DNA from 2 places in the Streptomyces sp. NPDC056160 genome. Region 1 is predicted to be linked to the other one. Evidence: predicted binding sites of a transcription regulator. Region 1 holds the regulator's gene; the other holds the start of a gene.

What was found. Region 1 encodes HrcA, which represses chaperone genes, less so after heat shock. Its sites were predicted from a motif close to TTNGCACTCNGNNNNNCNGAGTGCNAA; they were not measured.
Region 2: a site for HrcA is predicted at 5,379-5,405, ahead of groL (chaperonin GroEL). Genes of this name have one in related genera too.

The regions. Positions count from the first base shown of each region.
Region 1 is NZ_JBHJUW010000017.1:41,215-51,267, reverse strand. It holds gene ACFC02_RS08980 (histidine triad nucleotide-binding protein) at 1-301, opposite strand, end outside; gene ACFC02_RS08975 (S41 family peptidase) at 394-3,648, opposite strand; gene ACFC02_RS08970 (VOC family protein) at 3,839-4,231, opposite strand; gene ACFC02_RS08965 (16S rRNA (uracil(1498)-N(3))-methyltransferase) at 4,252-4,989, opposite strand; gene ACFC02_RS08960 (nitronate monooxygenase) at 4,986-6,083, opposite strand; gene dnaJ (molecular chaperone DnaJ) at 6,314-7,450, opposite strand; gene hrcA (heat-inducible transcriptional repressor HrcA) at 7,451-8,467, opposite strand; gene ACFC02_RS08945 (MBL fold metallo-hydrolase) at 8,615-9,358, shown strand; gene ACFC02_RS08940 (DUF3097 domain-containing protein) at 9,391-10,053, shown strand, end outside.
Region 2 is NZ_JBHJUW010000004.1:87,514-97,566, forward strand. It holds gene ACFC02_RS02645 (hypothetical protein) at 1-565, shown strand, start outside; gene ACFC02_RS02650 (MFS transporter) at 596-2,068, opposite strand; gene ACFC02_RS02655 (NADH:flavin oxidoreductase) at 2,261-3,412, opposite strand; gene groL (chaperonin GroEL) at 3,594-5,216, opposite strand; gene ACFC02_RS02665 (cold-shock protein) at 5,537-5,740, opposite strand; gene ACFC02_RS02670 (MoaD/ThiS family protein) at 6,173-6,448, opposite strand; gene thrC (threonine synthase) at 6,445-7,734, opposite strand; SAM riboswitch class I at 7,753-7,926, opposite strand; gene ACFC02_RS02680 (glucosyl-3-phosphoglycerate synthase) at 8,152-9,096, shown strand; gene ACFC02_RS02685 (trehalose-6-phosphate synthase) at 9,203-10,053, shown strand, end outside.

The DNA of each region.
Region 1 (10,053 bases):
GCCAGACGGTCTGGCCCGCGCCGGCGCCCGTGTTGAAGACGGTGCGGTAGCTCTCCAGCTTCTCCTCCTCGGCGACGGCCTGGGTCTCGCGCAGGACGTCGGCGGCGAGCTGGGGGGCGCCCGCGGCGAGGGCGGCGGCGTCCTTGTAGTGCGCCTTGGGGATCACCAGGATGTGGGTGGGCGCCTGGGGGTTGATGTCGCGGAAGGCGACGGTCGTGTCCGTCTCGCGGACGAGCGTCGCGGGGACCTGACCCGCGACGATCTTGCAGAACAGGCAGTCGTCCTGGGGTTCCCCTGCCATGCGCGTGCGCTCCTTCGGGCCGGTGAGCTGGTACGGGGCATCGTAGTCGGTCGGCTGCGGGCCGGTGGGCGGCCGGCCCGCAGCCCCGGTCCTCAGGCGGGAAGGTCCGGCGGCGTCTTGGCGGGTGTCGACTCCAGCGCCTCCAGGGCCAGCCTGATCGCCTCGTCGAGTTGGGGGTCGCGGCCCGCCGCGTGGTCCTGCGGGCGCTGGACGACCTCGACGTCCGGGTCCACGCCGTGGTTCTCCACGTCCCAGCCGTAACCCTCCAGCCAGAACGCGTACTTGGGCTGGGTGATCAGCGTGCCGTCGACCAGGCGGTAGCGGCTGTCGATGCCGATGACGCCGCCCCAGGTGCGGGTGCCGACGACCGGGCCGATGCCCAGCGCCTTGATCGCCGCGTTGACGATGTCGCCGTCCGAGCCGGAGAACTCGTTGGCGACGGCGACGACGGGGCCGCGCGGCGCGTCCCGCGGGTAGCTCTCCGGCCGCATGCCGCGCGGCAGGTCCCAGCCGACGATCCGCCGGGCCAGCTTCTCCACCACGAGCTGGGAGGTGTGGCCGCCGCGGTTCTCCCGCACGTCCACGACCAGGCCCTCGCGGGCCACCTCGACGCGCAGGTCGCGGTGGATCTGGGCCCAGCCGGGCGCCTGCATGTCGGGCACGTGCAGGTAGCCCAGCCTGCCGCCGGACTTCTCGTGCACGTAGGCCCGGCGGTCGGTCACCCAGGCGTGGTAGCGCAGCGGTTCCTCGTCGGCGAGGGGCACCACGACCGCGTGCCGCACGTCCCCGCCGCCGGCGGGCGAGACCGTCAGCTCGACGGGCTTGCCGGCCGTGCCGACCAGCAGCGGGCCGGGGCCGGTCACCGGGTCGACGGGCCGGCCGGCGACCGCGAGGACGGCGTCCCCGGGGCGGAGGGCGACGCCGGGCGCGGCGAGCGGGGAGCGGGCGTGCGGGTCCGAGGTCTCCGAGGGCAGGATGCGGTCGATGCGCCAGCTGCCGTCCTCGTGCCGGGAGAGGTCCGCGCCGAGCAGGCCCTGGCGGGCGCCGTCCCCGAAGGCGCCGAACGGAGTGATGTAGGCGTGCGAGGTGCCGAGTTCGCCGTGCACCTCCCACAGCAGGTCCACGAGGTCGTCGTGGGTGGCGAGGCGGTCCAGGACGGGCCGGTAGCGGTCGAGGACGCCGTCCCAGTCGACGCCGCTCATGTCGGCGCGCCAGAAGTTGTCCCGCATGATGCGGCCGGTCTCCTCGAACATCTGCCGCCACTCGGCGGCCGGGTCGACGTACTGGCGCACCCGGCCGAGGTCGACGGTGATGTTGGAGTCGCTGTCCTCGTCGCCGGAGGCCCGCCGGTCGCTGGGGACCACCCTGAGCTTGCCGTCGGACCACAGCAGGACGCGCTTGCCGTCGCCGCTGACCTCGAAGTGGTCGGCGTCGGCGGCCAGGTGCTCGATGCGCTGCTGGGCGAGGTCGTAGCGTTCCAGCTCGGTCTTCGGGTCGGGGTCCTCGGGGGTGGCGCGGGAGGCGCCGAGGACGCCGGTGACCGGGTGGCGCAGCCACAGCACGCCGTCTCGGGCGGCGCGCAGGTTGGAGTAGCGGGCGGCCTCGACCGGGAAGGGCACGATGCGGTCGGCGAGTCCTTCGAGGTCGATGCGGGTGGCCGGGGCGCCCTCGCTGTCCGGGGTCTCGTCCTTGTCGGCGGCCTCGAAGGGGCGGCCGTGGCGCTGCGGGCCGAACGGGGACGGTGTCGTCGCGGCCAGCGTGATCAGGTGCGGGCGGGAACTCTCCACGAACGCCAGGTCGAAGACGTGCTCGTCGTAGACCGGGTCGAAGGAGCGGTGGGAGAGGAAGGCGAGGTGCTTGCCGTCCAGGGTGAACGCGGGCGCGTAGTCCTGGAAGCGCAGCGGGGTCGCCTCGGTGACCGACAGGTCGGTGGTGTGGGCCAGGCGGAGCTGGCTGAGCGGGCTCGGGCCCGGGTGGGACCAGGCGAGCCAGGCCGAGTCGGGCGAGAACGCGAGACCGGTGACGTCGCCGTTGTCGCTGCGGTCGACCTCGCGGACCTCGCCGCTCTCGCGCTCGACGAGCAGCAGCCGTCCGTCGTGGGCTGCGACGGCGGCACGGCTGCCGTCGGGCGACATGGCCAGTTCCAGGACCCGGCCGAGCTGCCCCGCAGCCAGCCGGCGCGGGGTGGCGCCGGGGGCGAGGCCGGTGGCGGGCGCGAACTCCAGCGCGTCGTCGCCCTCGGCGTCGGTCACCCACACCACCCACTCCTCGCCGTCGGCGCGGAAGGTGCGGGGCAGCCGGGTGCGGACGCCGGGTTCGGCGGCGAGCGCGCGGGCCGGGCCCGAGCGGTGGGTGACCCAGTGGACGGCGCCGCGCACGGCCACGGCGCTGCCGCGGGCGGTGTGGTCGGGGGCGGCGGAGCCGAACCAGCGGCCGGCGTCGACCGGGTACGGCTGGAGGTCCACGCGCGGCCCGCCGAGCCGGATGTCGAGGCGGCGCGGTTCGGCGCCGTCGAGGTCGTCCAGGAGCCAGAGTTCACCGGCGCTCGCGTACACGACCCGGGTGCCGTCGGTGGCGGCGTGCCGGGCGTAGAAGCCTCCCCCGCTCTCGGCTTCGCTCGAGCGGGAGGTGCCCCCATGGGGCGTGTGGCGGCGCAGGTCGGAGCCGTCGGCCTGCGACGAGTACAGCGCGCCGGTGCCCTCGTGGTCGGAGAGGAACGCGATCCTGTCGCCCACCCACAGCGGGTACTCGATGTTGCCGTCCAGGTCGGCGTGGAGCCGGACGAACTCCCCCGTGTCCTCCGGGTCGATCCACAGCTTGCCTGCCGTGCCGCCCCGGTACCGCTTCCACCAGGCGGCCTCGCGGCCCATCGGCGCGGACAGCAGCACGGTGTGCGGCCCGTACGCGATGTCGCCGACCGGGCCGTAGGGCAGGGTGGTGGCCTCGGTGCCGTCGAGCGGGACGGCGCGGGCCCAGCTGCGGCGCAGGCTGGCCTGGCCCTGGGTGCTGATCGCGAGGACCTCGCCGCCGGAGGTCCAGCCCCGCACCTGGGTGCGCCAACTCCCCCAGTGCGTCAGGCGCTTGGCGGGACCGCCGGCGACCGGCGCCGCGTGCACCTCGGGGGCGCCGTCGCGGGTGGAGGTCCAGGCGAGGGTGGTGCCGTCGGGCGAGATGCGCGGGTGGTTCACCGGCACGTTGTCGGCGCTGACCCGCCAGGCCCGGCCGCCGTCCAGCGGCGCGAGCCACACGTCGTCCTCGGCGGTGAAGGCGACCAACTCCCCGTGCAGGTGCGGAAACCGGAGATACGCAGACGGTACGGTCGATGCAGACGATGCGGACTGAGTCACCCGATCACCCTACGCAGCGCCCGCGGTCACGGACAGGGGTCCGGATCACTTCGGGATCACTTCGCGGCCCGCGCGTCGCCTGCCTTTCCGGCGTGTTCGCCCTGCCGCCGCCGTCGGAGCGGGCCGCGTGTCCGGGCCGGTGCGCCGGAGCGCGTGCGGCCACCTGCGCGCCGTGCGCGCCCGCACACCGTCAGGAGCTCAGCAGCAGCCACTCCTGGAGTTCCACGAGGTTGCCCTCGGGGTCCTTCAGGTGGGCGACGCGCATGCGGTCCGTCATCGGAGCCGGGCCGTGCAGCACGGTCGCGCCGCGCTCGGTGATCTGTGCGCAGTAGGCGTCCAGGTCGTCCACGCGCAGCACCACCAGCGAGCGGTGCCCGGTGACGGTTTCGCCCAGCTCGCCCAGCACCCCGGCCATCATCGCCCGGTCCTGGAGGGCGATGCCCGCGGAGCCGGTGGCGGGGCTGAACTTCTCGTACGGTCCCCGCACCGCACCGGACTGCGGCTTGAGGCCGAGCACGTCGGCGTAGAAGCGGTAGGAGGCGGCGAAGTCGGTGACGAGGAGCCGTACTTGGGCGAGTTCCACGGTGTTTGCCCCTGGCGCGGTCAGGACCAGCGGCCGGTGCGGCCCAGGAGCAGGGCCGCGGCCGCGGTGCCGGCGGTCGATGTACGCAACACAGTAGGACCCAGTACGTAGGGCTTGGCGCCGGCCTCGGCGAACAGCGCCAACTCCTCGGGACAGACGCCGCCTTCGGGGCCCACGACCAGCACGATCTCGCCGCGGTCGGGGAGTTGGGCGGTGGCCAGCCGCTCCTCGCCGCTCTCGTGGAGCACGGCGGCGAAGTCCGCCGCCGCGAGGAGCGCGGCGACCTGCTTGGTCGTCGCGGCGTCCCCGACCTCGGGGAAGCGGACCCGGCGGGACTGCTTGCCGGCCTCGCGGGCGGTGGCCCGCCATTTGCCGAGCGCCTTGAGCCCCCGCTCGCCCTTCCACTGGGTGATGCAGCGGGAGGCGGCCCAGGGCACGATCGCGTCGACGCCGACCTCCGTCATGGTCTCCACGGCCAGCTCGCCGCGGTCGCCTTTGGGGAGGGCTTGGACGACGGTGATACGGGGCGACCGCGGGGGTTCCTCGGTCACCTCGTCCAGGCGCACGACGAGCCGGTCCTTGCCCTCGGCGGCGGTCACCTCTCCCTCGGCCCACCGCCCGGCGCCGTCCGTGAGCACGACCCGCTCACCGGGCTGGAGCCGCTTCACCGAGACGGCGTGCCGTCCCTCGGGGCCGTCCAGCACGCACTGCCCCTGCCCGTCGTCCAGTCGGTCGACCACGAACACCGGCGCCGTCATCGCGGGTCGCCTCCGGTCGAGGGGTACGCCGACAACGCTGTCCTGGCGGCATCCAGTTCGGCCGCCAGTACCGCCACCAGCTCCCCGGCGGGCAGCGCGCGGGCCATGCGGTGGCCCTGGCCCGCCCACAGCGCCATGCCCTGCGGGTCGCCCGCCTTCGCGGCGGCCTTGCGCAGCGGCGAGGTGAGGTGGTGGACCTCCGGGTAGGCGGCGGGCGCGTACGGGCCGTGTTCGCGCACGAAACGGTTGACCAGTCCGCGGGCGGGCCGCCCGGAGAAGGCACGGGTCAGTTCCGTGTGCGGGAACAGCGGGTCGGTCAGGGCCTGCTTGTGCAGGGCGTTCGCCCCGGACTCGGGGGTGGCGAGGAACGCCGTGCCCAGTTGGGCGGCGCTCGCGCCGGCCGCGAGGACGGCGGCGATCTGGCTGCCGCGCATGATGCCTCCGGCGGCGATGATCGGCAGGTCCACGGCCTCGCGGAGCTGCGCGACCAGGGAGAGGACGCCGATGCCGGCGCCGTCGTTCTCCGGCTGGTCGCGGTGGGCGCCCTGGTGGCCGCCCGCCTCCACGCCCTGCGCGATCACGGCGTCCGCGCCCGCCCGTGCCACGGCCAGCGCCTCCTCGACGGTGGTCGCGGTGACCAGGGCGTACGTGCCGACGCGGTGCAGGGAGTCGACGACCTCGCGGGTGGGGACGCCGAAGTGGAAGGAGACCACCGGGACCGGGTCGTCCAGGAGGACGGCGAGTTTGACGTCGTAGCCGTCGTCCCGTCCGCAGTCGGTGTCGCCCAGCTCGGTCTCGTACCAGGTGGCCTCGCCGGCCAGTTGCTGGGCGTAGAGGTCGACGGCGCCGGATTCCGCGAGCTCCGGCTGGGGCATGAAGACGTTCACGCCGAAGGGGCGGCCGGTCAGCCCGCGCACCTGCTTGATCTCCTGGTACATGCCGTCCGCCGTCTTGTACCCGGCGGCCAGGAAGCCCAGCCCGCCGGCCTCGGACACCGCGGCGGCGAGCTGCGGCCCGGAGGGGCCGCCCGCCATCGGGGCCTGCACGATCGGATGGGGAAAGAGATCGGTCAGTGCGGACAATGCGGAGGACATGACCGCATGGTGTCACGTCCTGCGTACGGCTCCGAATCCGGGCGTCCTCCGGCATATGCCGAGGGCAGCCACCGACGTCGGCGGCTGCCCTGGGACGTGCATCGTGGCGACGCCTACCGGCTCAGCGCCCGTTGAAGGCGTCCTTCAACCGCGAGAACAACCCCTGCTGCCCCGGCTGACTGTGCCCGCCCGGGGGACGACCCCCGGACCCCCGGCACCAGGCGCCCGGCTCAACGCCCGTTGAACGCATCCTTCAACCGCGAGAACAACCCCTGCTGCCCCGGCTGGAACTGCCCCTGGGGGCGTTCCTCGCCGCGCAGTTCAGCCAGCTCGCGCAGCAGGCGCTCCTGCTCGGGGTCGAGCTTGGTCGGGGTCTGGACCTCGACGTGGACGATGAGGTCGCCCCGGCCGCCGCCGCGCAGGTGCGTGACGCCTCGGCCGTGCAGCGGGATCGACTGGCCGGACTGCGTGCCGGGCCGGATGTCGACCTCCTCCATGCCGTCCAGGGTCTCCAGCGGCACCTTGGTGCCGAGGGCCGCCGCGGTCATCGGGATGGTGACCGTGCAGTGCAGGTCGTCACCGCGCCGCTGGAAGGTCTGGTGCGGCAGTTCGTGGATCTCGACGTAGAGGTCGCCGGCCGGGCCGCCGCCGGGGCCGACCTCGCCCTCGCCTGCGAGCTGGATCCGCGTGCCGTTGTCCACACCGGCCGGGATCTTCACCGTCAGCGTGCGGCGGGCGCGGATGCGGCCGTCACCGGCGCACTCCGGGCACGGGGTCGGCACGACGGTGCCGAAGCCCTGGCACTGCGGGCAGGGGCGGGAGGTCATGACCTGGCCCAGGAAGGACCGGGTGACCTGCGAGACCTCACCGCGGCCGCGGCACATGTCACAGGTCTGCGCGGTGGTGCCGGGCGCGGCGCCCTCGCCGTTGCAGGTGGTGCAGACGACGGCCGTGTCGACCTGGATGTCCTTCGTCGTGCCGAAGGCAGCCTCGTCCAGCTCCACCTCCAGCCGGATCATCGCGTCCTGGCCCCGGCGGGTGCGCGAGCGCGGCCCGCGCTGCGACGCCGTGCCGAAGAACGCGTCCATGATGTCGGAGAAGTTGCCGAAGGAACCGGCCCCGAAGCCGCCGGCGCCGGCTCCGCCGGACTGCGAGAGCGGGTCGCCGCCGAGGTCGTAGACCTGCTTCTTCTGCGGGTCCGACAGCACCTCGTAGGCGGCGTTGATCTCCTTGAACCGCTCCTGGGTCTTCGGATCCGGGTTGACGTCCGGGTGCAGCTCGCGCGCGAGCCGACGGAACGCCTTCTTGATCTCATCCTGCGACGCGTCGCGGCGCACGCCGAGAACGGCGTAGTAGTCCGTGGCCACTTACGACTCCGCCAGGATCTGTCCGACGTACCGTGCCACTGCGCGTACCGCTCCCATCGTTCCCGGGTAGTCCATGCGGGTCGGTCCGACCACGCCGAGCTTGGCGACTGCCTCGCCGCCCGAACCGTAGCCCACCGACACGATGGACGTGGAGTTGAGTCCTTCGTGTGCGTTCTCGTGACCGATGCGCACGGTCATGCCCGGATCCTGTGTCTCACCGAGCAGCTTGAGCAGGACGACCTGCTCCTCCAGCGCCTCCAGGACGGGCCGGATGGTCAGGGGGAAGTCGTGTCCGAAGCGGGTGAGGTTGGCGGTGCCGCCGATCATCAGCCGCTCCTCGTTCTCCTCGACGAGGGTCTCCAGGAGGGCGGAGAGCACGGTGGCGACCGCCCCCCGGTCCTCCAGGTCGAAGCCGTCGGGGAGGTCCTCCACCAGCTGCGGCACGTCCGCGAAGCGGCGGCCCGCGACCCGGCTGTTCAGCCGCGCGCGCAGATCCGCCAGGGACGTCTCGCCGAAGGGCGCCGGACAGTCGATCATCCGCTGCTCGACCCGTCCGGTGTCCGTGATCAGCACGAGCATCACACGCGCGGGGGCGAGCGAGAGCAGTTCCACGTGCCGGACGGTCGAACGGGTCAGCGAGGGGTACTGCACCACGGCGACCTGCCGGGTCAGCTGCGCCAGCAGCCGCACCGTGCGGGCCACCACGTCGTCGAGGTCGACCGCGCCGTCGAGGAAGTTCTGGATGGCGCGCCGCTCGGGCGCGGTCATCGGCTTGACCCCGGCGAGCTTGTCGACGAAGAGGCGGTACCCCTTGTCGGTGGGGATGCGGCCGGCGCTGGTGTGCGGCTGGGCGATGAAGCCCTCGTCCTCCAGGGCCGCCATGTCGTTGCGGACGGTGGCCGGTGAGACGCCGAGGTTGTGCCGCTCGGTGAGGGCCTTGGAGCCCACCGGCTCCTCGGTGCCGACGTAGTCCTGGACGATGGCGCGCAGCACCTGCAGCCTTCGCTCACTGAGCATCGCGCGCACCTCCAGAGTCGTCCCTCGGTTCCCACCTGGCACTCGGCGCATACGAGTGCCAGCATCCCCCGGCCCAGTGTACGGCCGCCGGGTACGCCGGGGGCAAGACCGGTCCGCGCAAGGACGGGCCTGCCTTAGCGTCGCGGTATGACCATGACTTGGGAAGAGCTGGGCTGGGAGCGGCTGGCGGGCGGGGTCGGCCGGCTGCGGCTGCCGGTGTGGGACTGCACCGCCGGACTGGTCCTCGGGGACGGTGCGGCGCTGTGGGTGGACACGGGGTCGTCCCTCGCGGAGGGCGCGTGGCTGCGGGCGCGGGCGCGGGAGCTGACCGGCGGCGGTGTGACTCTTCTCGCGCTCACGCACCTCCACTTCGACCACGTCTTCGGGGCGGCGGCCTTCGAGGCGGCCGAGGTCTTCGCCGCAGAGGGGGCGGGCGCGCTGCTCGGCGACGAGCGCGAGCGCGCGGAGCTGCGCGCGGACGGGGTCCGCCAGGGGCTGGACGCGCGGGCGGCCGAGGAGGCCGCCGATGCCCTGGTGCGCCCCGGCCGCGAGGTCCGCGACCGGCTGACCGTCCCGCTGGGCGGCGGCCGGGAGGTGCTGCTGGCGAACGTGGGGCCCGGGCACACCGCGCACGACCTCGCCGTGGTGGTGCCGGGCGAGCGGCCGGCGGACCGGACGGTGGTCTTCTGCGGTGACCTCGTCGAGGAGTCCGATGAGCCGCAGGCGGGCCCCGACGCCGTACCGGAGCGGTGGCCGGACGCGCTGGACCGCCTGCTGGAGGTGGGCGGCGAGGACGCGCTGTACGTCCCCGGGCACGGCGCGGTGGTCGACGCGGCCTTCGTCCGGTCCCAGCGGGACGCGCTGGCGGCGCGCTTCGGCGTGTCGCGCTGATCACCGCCGGAGATCTCCATATCGTCACTCGAATGCGCCAGTACTCCGCCGATCTGACCCCTCCCTGGAAGAAGAAGCCGCCGCCGGTGCCGGAGGTGGCGGCCGAGCCCGGGCTGGTCGTCGAGGAACCGGCAACCGGTTTCTGCGGCGCGGTGATCCGCTGCGAGGCGGGCACGGTGACCCTGGAGGACCGTTTCGGCAAGCACCGGGTGTTCCCGCTCCAGCCCCGGGGGTTCCTGCTGGAGGGGCGGCCGGTGACGCTGGTGCGGCCCGCCGCCGGTCCGGTACGCCCCACCCGTACGGCCTCCGGTTCGGTCGCCGTCGCCGGTGCACGCGCGCGCGTGGCCCGCGCCGGGCGCATCTACGTGGAGGGCCGGCACGACGCCGAGCTGGTCGAGAAGGTGTGGGGCGACGACCTGCGCATCGAGGGGGTCGTCGTCGAGTACCTGGAGGGCGTCGACGACCTGCCGGCGATCGTCGCCGAGTTCGCGCCCGGCCCGGACGCCCGCCTCGGCGTCCTCGTGGACCACCTCGTGCCAGGCAGCAAGGAGTGGCGCATCGCCGAGGCGGTGACCGGCGAGCACGCCCTGGTCGTCGGCCATCCGTACATCGACGTCTGGGAGGCCGTGAAGCCGTCCTCCCTCGGTATCGAGGCCTGGCCCCGGATCCCGCGCGGCCAGGACTGGAAGACGGGC
Region 2 (10,053 bases), on a different contig from region 1:
ACAGCTCACCGCGCTCGGGCGGGCCCTGCGGGTGGTCGGGGAGCACGGTGAGGAGCTGACCGCCGAGACCCCCGACGCCCGGCTGCACGAGATCAAGGCCGACCTGAGGCGGGCCCTGGACCTGCTGGAGGAGAGCGTCTCGCAGGAGCGGCCCGCCACCCGGTGCGCCGAGCATCCCGGCGGTCCCGTCGACCAGGACGCGCCCGACCTGTGCCTGCTGTGCGAGACCCGGCGCCGCGCCGCCCGCCGGGCCCGGTACGACGGCGGCCCCCGGCGCCCGCCCCTGCCCGCCGACGAACCCGCCCCCACCCGCTACGGCGTGCGCGAGGACCGGCCGCAGCCCCAGCAGCGCTGGCTGCCGGAACTGTGGAACGGCCGGGAGTGGCAGCTGTGCGGCACCCCGCGCCGCGAGCGGCGCGAGGCGGAGCTGTTCATCGCGGCGCAGCTGCGCGCGCCCCGCGCGGCGATGGCCTACCGGCTCGTGCACGAGTTCACCGACTACGAGGTGGTCCGGATGTGGGGTACGCCCGTGCGCGTGGACGTCGAGCCGATGGGCAACGTGTAGCCGCCCGCCCCCTCGCCGGGCCGGTGCGGGCTACGCCTTGACCTGGGGCGCCATCGCCTCCCCGGCCGCCGCCACCGGTGTGCCCGCCGCCGCGGCGCCCCGGCCGGGGATGAAGGCGGCGATGAGGAAGCCCAGCAGGGCGGCGCCCGCGCCCAGCGCCAGGACGGTGCGGAAGCCGTTCTCCGAGGGCAGCGCGTAGGGGCCGAACCGCGTGGTGAGGTGGGCGAGGACCACACCGGCGACCGCGCTGGCGGTGGACGTGCCGATGGAACGCATCAGCGTGTTGAGGCTGTTGGCGGCGCCCGTCTCGGAGGCGGGCACGGCGCCCATGATGAGCGTGGGCATCGCCCCGTAGGTGAAGCCGATGCCCGCGCTGATGACGCAGGGCGCCAGCACGAAGTGCCACACCTGGTCCATGAGGACGATGTTCAGACCGTACCCGGCGGCCACGACGAGGGCGCCGGTCATCAGGGTCACCTTCGGTCCCCGCGCCCGCGACAGGGACGCCGAGAACGGGGCGACCGCCATCATCACCAGGCCGGAGGGCGCCATCACCAGGCCGGTGGTGAGCAGCGACTTGCCGAGGCCGTAACCGGTCTGCGCGGGCAGCTGGAGCAGCTGCGGGATGACCAGGGACATCGAGAACATCCCGAAGCCGATCGCGATGGAGGCGAGGTTGGTCATCAGCACCTGGCGGCGGGCGGTGGTGCGCAGGTCGACCAGCGGGGCCGGCACGCGCAGTTCGTAGACGCCCCAGGCGAGCAGGATCACGACCGCCGCGGCGAACAGGCCCAGGGTCAGGCCGCTGCCCCAGCCCCAGTCGGCTCCCTTGGAGACCGCCAGGAGCAGACACATCAGGCCTGCCGCCATACCGGCGGCGCCCACGGCGTCGAACCGGCCGCCGGAGCGGACCTCCGACTCCGGTACGAGCACCCGTACGAGGACCGCCGCGACGGCGCCCAGGGCCGCCGAGGCCCAGAACAGCACGTGCCAGTCGAAGTTCTCGGCGATGACCGCGGCGGCGGGCAGGCCGAGGGCGCCGCCGACGCCGAGGGAGGCGCTCATCATCGCGGTCGCCGAGCCGAGCCGCTCGGCGGGCAGTTCGTCGCGCATGATGCTGATGCCGAGCGGGATCACACCGGAGGCGAGGCCCTGGAGGGCACGCCCGACGATCATCGGGGTGAGCGAGTCGCTGAGCGCGGCGGTGATCGAGCCGATCACCAGCATGCCCAGGCTGAGCAGCAGGATGCGGCGCTTGCCGTACATGTCGCCGAGACGGCCCATCACGGGGGTCGCGATGGCGGCGGCGAGCAGGGTGGCGGTGACGACCCAGGCGGCGTCCGACGCGGAGGCGTGCAGCAGCTTCGGCAGCTCCGAGACGATCGGGATCACCAGGGTCTGCATCAGCGAGACCACGATGCCGCCGAAGGCCAGGACGGCCACGATGGCGTTGGGTCTGGGCAGGGCCGCGGCCGCGGTGGGCCGGGTGGGTCCGTCGGACATGGAAGAGGTCTCCGTCGCGCGCAGGTGTACTTGACTCAAGCAACCATAATTCCATTTGATTGACTTAAGCAAGCTAAATGCGGGCGCGCCTCGGCCGGCCGCCCCCGCGCCCAGGGGGACGGCCGGCCTGCCCCGACGCCCGGCCGGCCTGCCCTGACGCCCGGCCCGGCCCGCTCTGCCGGCCGGGCCGGCTCAGCTCAGGGTGGCCAGCGCCGCGGCGTCGAACGGCTTCAGCTCCGCGAAGCGGTCACCGAGCACCTTCGCCGCCCACTCGGGGTCCTGGAGCAGCGCCCGCCCCACGGCCACCAGGTCGAACTCGTCGCGCTCCAGCCGGTCCAGCAGGTTGTCGATGCCGCCGACCGCGGCGCCCTCCCCCTGGAGCCCGCGGAGGAAGTCGCCGCCGTCCAGGCCGACCGAGCCGACGGTGACGACCGGCCTGCCGGTGAGCTTCTTCGTCCAGCCCGCGAGGTTGAGGTCCGAGCCCTCGAACTCCGGGAGCCAGTACCGGCGGGTGGAGGCGTGGAAGGCGTCCACCCCGGCCGCCGCCAGCGGGGCCAGGATCGCCTCCAGCTCCTGCGGTGTCCCGGCGAGCCGGGCGTCGTAGGCCTCCTGCTTCCACTGCGAGTAGCGGAAGAGGACGGGGAAGCCGGGCGAGACGGCCGCGCGGACCGCCTCGACGACCTCCGACGCGAACTTCGTCCGCGCCACCGGATCGCCGCCGTAGGCGTCCGTACGGCGGTTGGTGCCGGCCCACAGGAACTGGTCCAGCAGGTAGCCGTGGGCGCCGTGGATCTCCACGCCGTCGAAACCGATGCGCTCCGCCGCGCCCGCCGCCTCGGCGAAGGCCCCGATCACGTCGTCCAGGTCGGTCCGCGTCATCGCCCGGCCGCTCCCGGTGCCGTCCGGGCGCAGCCCGGAGGGGCCGACCGGCGGCGCGTCCGGGAACGGGGGCCTGCCCTCCCGGCGGACCATGCCGACGTGCCACAGCTGCGGCACGATCGTGCCGCCCGCGGCGTGCACGGCCTCGGCGACGCGTGCCCAGCCCGCGAGCTGCTCCTGCCCGTGGAAGCGCGGCACCCTGCTGCTCGCACCGGCCGAAGGGTGCCCGACGTACGTGCCTTCGGTGATGACCAGCCCCACCCCGGCGGCGGCCCGGCGGGCGTAGTAGGAGCACACGTCCTCACCCGGGACCCCGCCGGGCGAGAACTGGCGGGTCATCGGGGCCATCGCTATCCGGTTGGGGACGGTCAGGCCGTTGAGGGTGACGGGCCGGGAGAGGATGCGGGCCGCGCGGGAGGCGGACTGCGGCCCGGGAACGGATCCGGGGGCGGTGGTGTCGGTCATACGAGGGGCTCCTCGGAGGGACGGCGAAGACCTGCCAACTGCATACCGCATGGTATGTGGACGTGTCCCCGCCCCCTCTTCCAGGGCGCGCCCCACGGTGTGCCCCCGGCACGCCCGAGGGCGGCACCCCCTGTCGCCAGGGAGTGCCGCCCTCGGAAAGGACGAGCCCGATCCGTGCGGATCAGAAGTCCATGTCACCGCCCGGCATGCCGCCCGGAGCGGCCGCGGCGGCCTTCTCCGGCTTGTCGGCGATGACGGCCTCGGTGGTCAGGAACAGCGCGGCGATGGAGGCGGCGTTCTGCAGGGCGGAACGCGTCACCTTCGCCGGGTCGATGATGCCCTCGGCAACCAGGTCGACGTACTCGCCGGTCGCGGCGTTCAGGCCGTGGCCCGGGGTCAGGTTGCGCACCTTCTCCACCACGACACCGCCCTCGAGGCCGGCGTTGACGGCGATCTGCTTCAGCGGGGCCTCGAGCGCCAGCTTGACGGCGGCGGCACCGGTGGCCTCGTCGCCGTCCAGCTCCAGCTTCTCGAACACCTGGGAGGCCTGCAGCAGGGCCACGCCACCACCGGCGACGATGCCCTCCTCGACGGCCGCCTTGGCGTTGCGCACGGCGTCCTCGATGCGGTGCTTGCGCTCCTTCAGCTCGACCTCGGTGGCGGCACCGGCCTTGATGACGGCCACGCCGCCCGCGAGCTTCGCCAGGCGCTCCTGGAGCTTCTCGCGGTCGTAGTCGGAGTCGCTGTTCTCGATCTCGGCGCGGATCTGGTTCACCCGGCCGCCGACCTGCTCCGAGGAGCCGGCACCGTCGACGATGGTGGTCTCGTCCTTGGTGATGACCACCTTGCGGGCCTTGCCCAGCAGGTCGAGGGTGGCGTTCTCCAGCTTGAGGCCGACCTCCTCGGAGATGACCTCGCCGCCCGTGAGGATGGCGATGTCGCCGAGCATGGCCTTGCGGCGGTCGCCGAAGCCCGGGGCCTTGACGGCGACGGACTTGAAGGTGCCGCGGATCTTGTTGACGACCAGGGTCGACAGGGCCTCGCCCTCGACGTCCTCGGCGATGATCAGCAGCGGCTTGCCCGACTGCATGACCTTCTCCAGGAGCGGGAGCAGGTCCTTGACCGAGGAGATCTTGGAGTTGGCGATGAGGATGTACGGGTCCTCGAGCACCGCCTCCATGCGCTCCATGTCGGTCGCGAAGTAGGCGGAGATGTAGCCCTTGTCGAAGCGCATGCCCTCGGTGAGCTCGAGCTCCAGACCGAAGGTCTGCGACTCCTCGACGGTGATGACGCCTTCCTTGCCGACCTTGTCCATGGCCTCGGCGATCAGCTCGCCGATCTGGGTGTCGGCGGCGGAGATGGAGGCGGTGGAGGCGATCTGCTCCTTGGTCTCGACCTCCTTGGCCTGGTCGAGCAGGGCGGCGGAGACGGCCTCGACGGCCTTCTCGATACCGCGCTTCAGGGCCATCGGGTTGGCGCCGGCGGCCACGTTGCGCAGGCCCTCGCGGACCAGGGCCTGGGCGAGCACGGTCGCGGTGGTCGTACCGTCACCGGCGACGTCGTCCGTCTTCTTGGCGACTTCCTTGACCAGCTCGGCGCCGATCTTCTCGTACGGGTCCTCGAGCTCGATCTCCTTGGCGATGGAGACACCATCGTTGGTGATCGTGGGGGCGCCCCACTTCTTCTCGAGGACGACGTTGCGGCCCTTGGGGCCGAGCGTCACCTTGACGGCGTCCGCGAGCTGGTTCATGCCGCGCTCGAGGCCGCGCCGCGCCTCCTCGTCGAACGCGATGATCTTGGCCATGTGAAGTGGTCCCTCCAGGACTGGGGGTGATTCCTTCGGACCGCGCCCGCGCCCGCGACGGACGGCTCGCCGGCCCTGTGGTTCCTTGCCCCACACGGCCTGCGGGCCTCACCGACCCGGTCCTTCGTTGTCACTCTCACCTTCAGAGTGCTAACGCAATGATTAGCACTCGGCATGGTCGAGTGCAAGCGCCTGCGGGGTGGACCCGCAGTGGATCAGCCGGGGGCGAACGGAGGCGTACCGGCGTGGCCCGGCGAGGCGGGGACGGACGAAGGGCCCGCACCCCCGAGGGAGGTGCGGGCCCTTCGCGTGAAGTACGTTCAGGCGGTGACGCGAACCATGTCGGCCTGCGGGCCCTTCTGACCCTGCGAGATCTCGAACTCGACCCGCTGGCCCTCTTCCAGCGTGCGGTAGCCGTCCATCTGGATCGCGCTGTAGTGGACGAAGACGTCCGCACCACCGTCGACCGCGATGAAGCCGTACCCCTTCTCCGCGTTGAACCACTTGACGGTGCCCTGAGCCATGCCTAACTCCCCTATTACTGGCCCTTGCACAGATCCGCACTTCGCGGATCCGGGTCAGACCTCACCCCCCGTGGATCGGGGGCGTGCGCCGGAACGCGTCGACCGCGGCTGAATGTATCTGTCCAACTGCCGTCTGCAACAGGTCAATCGGACGAGAATTCCGGGCGGGAGCGGTCCGGAATGTGACGAGAATTCAGCCGAACTCAGGGCAAGTCGGGCCCCATAAATCACGACAAATGCCGCAGAATACCCGCGGATTTTGGCTGCTTCTCATCGGCGGACGGCAGGAATCACCAGGCGCTCACCCCGGAGATCCAGGGGCGCGTTCCCCAACTCTACCGTGCTCAATCCCATGGAATTACCCCCTCCGCTTCTCTTGCGGAGGGGGCAATTCGCGGCACGCTCGGTCACCGCCATTACCGAAGGTAATGATCAGCCGCCGGCGACCGCCGGAATGATCGAGACGCCCGCGCCGTCGGGGGTGACCGTCTGAAGGCCCTGCTCGAAGCGGACGTCGTCGTCGTTGACGTAGACGTTGACGAAGCGGCGCAGCTTGCCCTGGTCGTCCAGGACGCGCGCGGCGATGCCCGTGTGGTTCTTCTCCAGGTCGGAGATGACGTCGGCGAGGGTGGCGCCCTCGGCGCTCACCTCGGCCTGTCCGCCGGTGTAGGTGCGCAGGATGGTGGGGATGCGAACGGTCACGCTCATGATGCGAGGCCAGCCTCTCGGAAGGAGTCCAGGGTCGGGCGGATGGTGGCGGTCAGGCCGGTGCCGGCCACCGCGTCCAGGGTCTTCAGGCCGTCACCCGTGTTCAGGACGACGGTGGTCTTCGTCGGGTCGAGGACGCCGGCCTCGATCAGCTTCTTCGTGACGCCGACCGTCACGCCGCCCGCGGTCTCCGCGAAGATGCCCTCGGTGCGGGCGAGCAGCTTGATCGCGTCGACGACCTGCTCGTCCGTCACATCCTCCACCGCTCCCCCGGTGCGGCGCGCGATGTCCAGGACGTACGGGCCGTCGGCGGGGTTGCCGATGGCCAGGGACTTGGCGATGGTGTTCGGCTTCTGCGGCCGGACGACGTCGTGCCCGGCCTTGAAGGCGGTGGACACCGGCGAGCAGCCCTCGGCCTGCGCGCCGAAGACCTTGTACGGCTTGTCCTCGACCAGGCCGAGCCGGACCAGCTCGCGCAGGCCCTTGTCGACCTTGGTGAGCTGCGAGCCGGAGGCGATGGGGACGACGATCTGGTCGGGCAGCCGCCAGCCGAGCTGCTCGCAGATCTCGTACGCCAGCGTCTTGGAGCCCTCGGCGTAGTACGGCCGCAGGTTGACGTTGACGAAGCCCCAGCCCTCGCCGGCCGGGTCGCCGATCAGCTCGGAGCAGAAGCGGTTCACGTCGTCGTAGTTGCCCTCGATGCCGACGAGTTCGCCGCCGTAGATCGCGGCCATGACGACCTTGCCCTGCTCCAGGTCGTGCGGGATGAACACGCACGAGCGCAGGCCGGCGCGGGCGGCGGCGGCGCCGACGGCACCGGCGAGGTTGCCGGTGGAGGAGCAGGACAGGGTGGTGAAGCCGAAGGCGCGGGCGGCCTCCAGGGCCTGGGCGACGACGCGGTCCTTGAAGGAGTGCGTCGGGTTGCCGGAGTCGTCCTTGACGAAGAGCTTGCCGGCGTCGACGCCGAGTTCGGCGGCGAGGTGGTCGGCCTGGACGAGCTTGGTCCAGCCGGGGTTGAGGTTCGGCTTGCCGGCCACGTCGGCGGGGACGGGCAGCAGCGGGGCGTAGCGCCAGATGTTCGCCGGGCCGGCCTCGATCCGCCCCCGCAGCTCCTCGGTGTCGTAGGCCGAGAAGTCGTAGGCGATCTCCAGCGGGCCGAAACACTCCTCGCAGGCGAAGACCGGGCCGAGGGGCACACGGTGGCCGCACTCGCGGCAGCTGAGCGCCGCGGCGGGACCGAGGTCGACGGTGGAGTCGGTGCTGCTTGCAACTGTCTGCACAGCCATGTGAGGCGAGGCCCTTTCTCCTCATCTTCCTCACGACGCATCTCGCCGTGAGACGGATTTGGCACCTTCCCTAGCCGGGAGCCTCGCGGTGGCGACCGGAGCGCCGTCGTGCGGCGATCCGTCGGTACGAGACCGGCTGGAGGGTTGCCGGGGCTTCATCGGGCCGTGTCCCTCTGCCCCTCTGGATGAGCGGTATTCGGTTGTGGTCACGCGGTTGTGGTCACGCGGTTGTGGTCATGCGGTGACGGGTCGCGGCGACCCCGGCATGCGAGCGTCGTCCGCGTTGTTCAAGACTGTAACCGACGGCCCGGACGGGGAGAGATGGTCGTCCGAACCGCGAGACAGATCACACGATGATGTGATCCGGGCCGGGCAGCGGGCCGCGGCGAGACGAGCAGGAGCGAGGAGTCACCGACCGTGCTGGAAGAAGTCGAGCGCTGGCTGAGGACACGGTCCTGGTCCGTCGCCGATCGACCGCTCGACGGCGTCCTGGCCGCCAAACGGGCGAGCGGCTCCGCCGTCAGCGTCGTGCTGCCCGCGCTGAACGAGGAGGAGACGGTCGGGGACATCGTCGCCGTGATCCGCCGCGACCTGATGGCGCGGGCCCCGCTGGTCGACGAACTCGTCGTGGTCGACTCCGGCTCCACCGACCGCACCTCCCAGGTGGCCGCCGCGGCGGGCGCCCGGGTCGTGCACCGCGACGCGATCCTCCCCCGCATCCCCGCGGTGCCCGGCAAGGGCGAGGTGCTGTGGCGCTCGCTGCTGGTGACGCGCGGGGACGTCGTCTGCTTCGTCGACGCCGACCTGCGGGAGTTCTCCGCCGACTTCGTCACCGGCATCGTCGGCCCGCTGCTCACCGACCCGGAGGTGCAGCTGGTCAAGGCCATGTACGACCGTCCCCTGGGCACCGCCGCCGGGCAGGGCGGCCGGGTCACCGAACTGATGGCCCGCCCGCTGCTCAACATGCACTGGCCGCAGCTGGCCGGATTCGTACAGCCGCTCGGCGGCGAGTACGCGGCCCGCCGCGCCCTGCTCGAACAGCTGCCCTTCCCCGTCGGCTACGGCGTGGAGCTGGGCATGCTCGTCGACGCGCTGCACCTGGTCGGCCTGGACGCGCTCGCCCAGGTGGACGTGGGCGAGCGCATCCACCGCCACCAGGACGGACAGGCCCTCGGCCGGATGTCCGCCGCGATCTACCGCACCGCCCAGCTCCGCCTGGCCCGCGGCCACCTGATCCGCCCCACGCTCACCCAGTTCGAACGGGGCGAGGACGGCTTCGAGCCACGGACGTACTCCGTCGACACGGAGGAACGGCCCCCGATGACGGAGATCGCGGAGTACGCGGCACGGCGGGTGGCCTGAGCGGGCCTGGTACGGCCCCGGCGGGCCCGGGGCGGACGGCCGGAAGTACCCCCGGCCCGCTCCCGCGTACGTTTGAGCGTTCGAGACCCGGGCTAGGTTGAGGACCATGGCTGCAACGCACGGTGCCGAGGTGCTGGTCGCCTCCAATCGCGGGCCGGTCTCGTACGAACTGGACGAGGACGGTTCCCTGCACGCGAAACGCGGTGGCGGAGGGCTGGTCTCCGGGCTCTCCGCGATCGGCCCGGACGCGGGCGCGGTGTGGGTGTGCGCCGCGCTCGGCGACGCCGACCGGGAGGCCGTACGGCGCTTCGAGGACGGCCGGCGGCTGCCGGCCGAGGACACCGGCGGTCAGCGGGTCCGGATGCTCGACATCGCCCCGGACGTCTTCTCCGACGCCTACAACGGCATCGCCAACTCGGTGCTGTGGTTCGTGCACCACATGCTCTACCAGACCCCGCTGGAACCCGTCTTCGATACGGAGTTCCGGCGGCAGTGGGCGTCGTACGAGGCCTACAACCGGGCGTTCGCCGAGGCGCTGGCCGAGGAGGCCGCCGAGGGCGCGGCCGTGGTCGTGCAGGACTACCACCTGACGCTCGTCCCGGGCATGCTGCGCGATTTCCGGCCGGACCTGCGGATCGGGCACTTCTCGCACACGCCGTGGGCGCCGGTGGACTACTTCCGGATGCTCCCCGACGACATCGCCGAGCAGGTGCTGCGCGGCATGCTGGGCGCGGACCGGCTGGGCTTCCTCACCCAGCGGTGGGCGGACGCCTTCGCCCAGTGCTGCGAGACGCTGGCCGGCGGGCTCGGCGGCACCCGCGTGGGGGTGCACGGCCTGGGCGCGGACGCGGAGTTCCTGCGCGAGCGCTCACACCGGGCCGACGTGAAGGAGCGGATGGCGGCGCTGCGCGAGGAGATCGGCGCCGCTCCGGACGGCGGCGCGCGCAGGACGATCGT